Linked DNA regions of Glaciimonas sp. PCH181. The protein of the gene in region 1 interacts with the protein of each later gene in a pairwise test. Links are inferred from orthologs where the notes say so. Each region holds a gene or a part of one and is shown on either strand. Other genes may lie near its edges. The genes, in order: recO and ssb.

The links.
Region 2: the proteins of recO (region 1) and ssb interact in binary tests that used the Escherichia coli proteins (3 or more experiments, as listed by UniProt). The link is inferred for Glaciimonas sp. PCH181 from one-to-one orthologs.

Annotation. Positions count from the first base shown.
Region 1 is NZ_PYFP01000001.1:2,128,552-2,131,848, forward strand. Bases 80-3,049 are described here. They hold recO (DNA repair protein RecO), read right to left. Parts: upstream 2,015-3,049; coding sequence 1,145-2,014; downstream 80-1,144. Other genes in these bases: C7W93_RS09855 (benzoate/H(+) symporter BenE family transporter), read right to left, coding at 80-962; era (GTPase Era), read right to left, coding at 2,103-3,014. In the rest of the region: more of C7W93_RS09855, read right to left, coding at 1-79; rnc (ribonuclease III), read right to left, coding at 3,060-3,297. UniProt on the Escherichia coli protein: Involved in DNA repair and RecF pathway recombination.
Region 2 is NZ_PYFP01000002.1:817,744-820,772, reverse strand. The notes cover bases 263-2,964. They hold ssb (single-stranded DNA-binding protein), read left to right. Parts: upstream 263-1,188; coding sequence 1,189-1,740; downstream 1,741-2,964. Other genes in these bases: arsH (arsenical resistance protein ArsH), read right to left, coding at 2,553-2,964; C7W93_RS25300 (hypothetical protein), read left to right, coding at 2,379-2,510; C7W93_RS16810 (helix-turn-helix transcriptional regulator), read right to left, coding at 1,920-2,258; C7W93_RS16820 (MFS transporter), read left to right, coding at 263-1,158. In the rest of the region: more of C7W93_RS16820, read left to right, coding at 1-262; more of arsH, read right to left, coding at 2,965-3,029. UniProt on the Escherichia coli protein: Plays an important role in DNA replication, recombination and repair. Binds to ssDNA and to an array of partner proteins to recruit them to their sites of action during DNA metabolism. Acts as a sliding platform that migrates on DNA via reptation.

The DNA.
Region 1 (3,297 bases):
ATTCCAAATACAAGTTCTTTTGGAAAAGCGGCGAAAAGTGCGCCTACCGTAGCGCCGAATATGCCTACCAACAGATAAAAAACACCTGCCACAACACCGGCCCAATAGCGTTTAGCCGGATCTTCATGGGCTTCTTTACCGGTACAAATTGCGGCAGTAATCGCCGCCAGATTCAGCGCAAAACATCCAAACGGTGCCAGCACTAAATTAGTCAGCCCAGTCCAGGTGATCAGCGGTGAAATGGGCGTGTTATAACCAGAGGCACGTAACACCGCCACGCCGGGTGCATTTTGCGATGCCATGGTAACGACAAACAAGGGAATCCCGACGCCTATCAGCGTTGCCCAGGAAAATGTCGGCATCGTGAATACGGGCTTGGCAACGGCTAGATGAAAATTTTCGAAATGCAATAGACCCTGCGTTGCCGCCACTGCGACCCCGACTAGCAAGACGAGAATAATCGCGTAGCGCGGTATCCAGCGTTTGCATAAAAGGTAAACTACAAACATGGCGAAGACCAGCCAAAATTGCGATTGCATGGCAACAAAAACATTCATACCGAAACGTACGAGTATGCCCGCCAGCATCGCCGCGGCAATCGATAGCGGAATTTTATCCATGACCCTCTCGAACCAGCCGGTCACGCCAAATAATGTAATCAGCGCCGCAGAAAACAAAAAAGCGCCAATCGCGGCAGACATCGAGACACCCGCCAGACTGGTCACCAATAACGCTGCGCCTGGAGTTGACCAGGCGGTGACGATGGGCGTTTTATAGCGCAATGACAAGCCTATGCACGTCACGCCCATGCCTATGCCAAGCGCTAACATCCATGAACTAATTTCTGCTGGCGTCGCCCCCGCAGCTGCGGCGGCTTGAAAAATGATGACTGCTGAACTGGTAATGCCGACCAATACTGTGACAAAACCGGCAGCCAGAGAAGACCATGAGAAATTTTTCATTCGCTTTGTTTTCTTATAGGGACTTACGCAACATTGTTCTGGCAATAAACTTACTAAGGCTTGCGGAGATAGTTCGTACGTCGTTTCAACTAGCCGATAAATCAGTGCAGTCAGAGCGCTGATTCGAAGAACTTTTTCTCTAAGGGTTGGGGGTTACTCGTAGGAATAATTTTGCGCCCCTCTTACAATTGCATCAAATCAATCAGTATCTGGCGCGTATTCAACGGCGCACCGCCCAAATGATAAGCGAGCAAAAAACGCATCAATACTTTGCTCTGCGCCTGCGTGTTCGGATCGCTGTAATCCTCCCGCGCCATGTCCAGCAACGTCTTGCCACTGACTGCGGGCCATTTATCTGACACGCGTGCCGCCCGTGGGCCGCGCTCAGGGTCAACTACATACATCAAACCCGGCTCGACCGGCTGCCGACTACTGGTGCAAATCGTAAAATCGCCGGAAACACCGGTTTCTTTGAGCAGCGCGCGTTCGAATTGACGCAAAACTATCGGGGCGGGTTCCTGATGTGCCAACTTGTTCAGCGTAGCAACGTAGTGATTAAATAAACTCGGATGCGGATCGTCACGAGCCAATAATTTGACCAACAACTCGTTAAGGTAAAAACCACATAATAATGCTGACTTTTCTAAAGGCAACATCCCGCCTACCCATTCGGCATCGGTTAATGTACGGATTTCGGATTTTCCGCTCCAGCTCAGCGACAGGGGCTGAAAAGTTTGCAAGACGCCGCGCAATTTGGACAAGGGGCGCTTGGCACCTTTGGCAACTAGCGCGATACGGCCGTAATCACGGGTAAATACGTCCAGAATCAGACTGGTTTCACGATGGGGGTAACTATGCAGAACAAAGCCCGGTTGCGCCGCAATCCGTGAATCTACGGCTGCGCGCGAGCTACGTTTAACACTGCTTGCGGATGTTGAATTAGATGCGTTGGAAGCGGCCTTACTGCCTTTGGGAGCGGCAGCACTGCGAATAATAACTGGGGAAATAGGTAGTTGCTGATCGTCCTGATCAATCTCGGCGACGATGTGCATTTCAGAACTCAACACTGCGGACGGTTGGACCGCGGGTGCGGAAACTGCATCGATGGCCGCATCGACAGTGAGGGCATTCATGTTGGCTTTATTCGTAACCGTAGGCGCGTAATCCGGCTTCATTATCGGCCCAGCCGGATTTTACTTTGACCCAAATTTCCAAATAAACCGGACCGCCGAACAGACGCTCCATATCCAGTCGAGATTGTGTCGAAATATCTTTCAGACGTGCGCCCTTTTGACCGATGACCATTGATTTATGCGTATTGCGCTCAACCAGAATCGCAGCAAATACGCGTCGCAAATCACCCTCAATTTCAAATTTTTCGATCAGCACTGTGCTGGTATACGGCAATTCATCGCCAACAAACCGAAACAATTTTTCACGAACGATTTCAGCTGCTAAAAACTTCTCACTACGATCGGTAATATCGTCCTCACCGAACATAGGTGGATTTTGCGGCAGATATTTGCGTGTTTCGTCCTGCAAATTTTCTAGCTGAAAACGTAATTTTGCCGATACCGGGACGACTGCAGCGAAATCGCGTAATGCCGCAATTTTTTGCGCAAACGGCAGCAATACGGCTTTGTCTTTGACCCGATCAGATTTATTGATCACTAAAATGCACGGCACGTTAGTCGGCAACAGCTCAAGGACTTGTTGATCGGCTGGCCCAAAAGTACCCGCCTCGATCACAAATAAGATAACGTCCGACGCGGTCAAAGTTGTCGTTACGGTGCGGTTCAGCGTTTTGTTTAGCGCGTTGGAATGACGCGTCTGAAAACCGGGCGTATCAACATACACAAACTGCGTGTCCGGCAAAGTTTGAATGCCGGTGATGCGGTGACGCGTAGTTTGCGCCTTGCGTGAAGTAATGCTCACTTTTGCACCGATAAGCTCGTTCATCAACGTCGATTTACCGACGTTGGGACGGCCTACAATGGCAATGTAGCCGCAACGAAAATCAGTTGCGGGAGCCTGGGATACGGAATCTGTCATGCGGTTGTCGATTTACTCGCGGTAAGGGGTGATGTTTTGGGGTTGCTAATGACGCGCAGCGATAATAACTTTAGGCGTTGTCGCTGCCACCTCTGTAGATGGCGTCGCTGTCGCGGCTTTGGTCGTGCCCGTGGAATTAGCAGCGACGGGCACAGTCTGCGTTTCGGACTCAGCAATACTGCGCGCCGCGCCAGATGCCAATGATGCGGCCTTAGCAGAATGTGCTGCATGCTTCGCTGTTTCACTTTTACTACTGTCCTTAACCGATGGCTGCTTCACTGCG
Region 2 (3,029 bases), on another replicon or contig:
TCTATATTTGCGCTGCGGATGTTGGGTTTATTTTTGATTTTGCCGGTCTTCTCGGTGTATGCCAAAACTCTCCCCGGCGGTGAAAGTGCGACATTAGTCGGTCTTGCCATGGGGATTTATGGGCTGGCGCAATCGTTTGGGCAAATCCCGTTTGGCGCTGCCTCCGATAAATACGGCCGCAAGAAAATTATTATCATCGGCCTGATCCTATTTGCGCTGGGGTCGTTCATTGCCGCCGCTGCGCCAAATATTTATTGGGTCATTATCGGCCGCGCAGTGCAGGGCGCTGGCGCGATTTCCGCTGCTGTCACGGCTTTTATTGCCGATTCGACGCGCGAAGAACACCGTACCAAAGCGATGGCGATGGTCGGCGGTTCGATCGGATTAACCTTCGCGCTGTCCATGGTGGCGTCGCCGTTATTGTATGAGTGGGTCGGTATGGGCGGCATTTTTGCCATTACCGGGGTACTTTCATTGGCAGCAATCGCCATGATTATTTTTGTCGTGCCGAATGCGCCGATGGTGAAGGCCAAGCGGGTCGCCTGGTCTGAAATCCTGCGTAACGGTGAGTTGATGCGGCTTAATGTCGGTGTATTTTCTTTACATCTGACGCAAATGGCAATGTTCGTCGTGATGCCGTCTGCATTAGTGCAATACGCCAACTTGCCAGTAACACAACATTGGAAAATCTATTTACCGGTCGTACTGATCTCATTCATCCTGATGCTACCGCCGGTTTTTATCGGTGAAAAACAAGGCAAGATGAAGCAAGTTTTTGTCGCGGCAATTAGTTTGTTGCTGGCGGTGCAGATCGGTATGTGGCTGGCGTTCTCGCAAACGAACGTTTATTGGCCGTTGCTTGTTGGCTTATTGCTGGCATTTTTTATCGCATTCAACGTGCTCGAAGCCAGCCAGCCTTCGCTGGTATCACGTATCGCCCCGCCCGCAGCCAAAGGCGCAGCGCTCGGGGTATATAACACGCTGCAGGCGCTGGGCTTGTTCTGTGGCGGAGCGTTGGGCGGCTTACTTAAACAACATGTCGGGACGTCATCGGTCTTCGTTTTAGGCGGCCTTTCAACTCTGGTCTGGCTTATAATCGCATCCGGCATGAAAAATCTACCGCGCCGAAGTAAGCCAGCTTCCGCGGTGACACATTAAATACAGTTAATTAACATTTAGGAGAAATATATGGCGTCGGTCAATAAAGTCATTATCGTCGGCAATCTGGGCCGCGATCCGGAAACCCGCTACATGCCTAACGGCGAAGCGGTCACCAACATCGCCGTTGCTACTACGGAAAGCTGGAAAGACAAGAATAGTGGCGAAAAGAAAGAAGTGACCGAATGGCACCGTATTACTTTCTATCGCAAATTAGCTGAAATCGCCGGTCAATACCTGAAAAAGGGTTCGTCTGTCTACGTAGAAGGTCGTCTGCAAACGCGCAAATGGCAAGACAAAGAAGGCGTAGAACGCTACACGACCGAAATCATCGCCGACTCCATGCAAATGTTGGGCAGTCGCCAAGGTCAGGGCGGCGGTAGTGGCATGGATGACGGTGGTTACGATGGCGGCGACGCACGTCAAAGTGGTGGCGGCTCTTCTTACAGCAACGCACCATCGGGTCAATCGAACAACGCGCCATCGCGTCCGGCACAGGCACCTGCTTCACGTCCTGCACAAGCGCCAGCATCGCGCCCGACACCGAATTTCTCGGATATGGATGACGATATTCCGTTCTAAGAAATATGTTTTTGTAGTAGACAAAAAATTAACGCGGCTCTTAAACAGGCGGCGTTTTTTCTTGTCGGTACGCGTTATTGATGCCATTAAAACCACGAGGCCGTAGCATTCCAACGCTGACTCTACCGCGTAGCTGACCGCGCTCCAAAGTTGCATTTAGTCTTGATATTGCCCTGATTTCAAGTCACCACTTCTTTAGATCCATCCGCACACAAAAGTGTTGGCGAGCAAGGAACGCCGCCGCAGCAATTTTCCGTCATAAAAGCCATCAACGCGTTCATCGTGTCGAAATTCACACTATAAATAACGAATCGCCCCTTTTGAAGTGGGACTACAAGATCTGCGTGGCTGAGCTCTTTCAGGTGAAATGATAAAGACGAGGGCGGAATACCTAATTGCTCAGCGATTTTGCTTGCCGCCAATCCCAATGGCCCGGCCTGGACTAGCAGACGGAAGACGGCAAGTCGCGAATCTTGGGCGAGTGCGGCAAATGCAGAAAGCGCGTTTTTAGTTTCCATTATTACTTGTCATATTTCTTGGTTGTATATCGGATCTATTATTCTATAAAAATAGAGTGGAGAGAAATTCTCCAGCATTGGGCGAGTGCGCATTCTTGCCGTTCGGAAGGAGGGGCGAATATGAAAGCGAGATTTTGGGGCGTCATCGCGACCCTCCTTATTGTTGCTGCGGTGGCGGGTTCTTATGCCCAATATCGATGCGCAGCGCTTGGTGGGGTTAATATTTATGCCACCAAGGACAGGCCGGATTGATCTGCAAATAAGCAAGATCGACCAAGCCCGATTCATCTTTAGCTAGATTGATTTCTGGTTCACGCGCTTGCTGAGTTCTTCGGCGTTTTCCTTGCGTTCGCTGTAACGATCCACCAGGAATGAGGACACATCACGCGTAAGTAAGGTAAATTTAAACAGCTCTTCCATCACATCAATTACGCGCTCATAGTAAGCAGACGGTTTCATCCTGCCCGCGTCGTCAAATTCCAGAAATGCCTTGGCAACCGATGATTGGTTTGGGATGGTGATCATGCGCATCCATCGGCCCAATATGCGCATTTGATTCACCGCATTGAATGACTGCGAACCGCCGGATACTTCCATCACGGCCAGTGTTTTACCCTGCGTCGGGCGCACCGCACCGATAGACAACGGAATCCAGTCGATCTGCGCTTTCATGATGCCGGTCATGGCACCGTGACGTTCGGGCGAGGTCCAGACCATACCTTCAGCCCATTGCGCCAACTCTCGCAGTTCTTGCACTTTGGGATGGCTGTC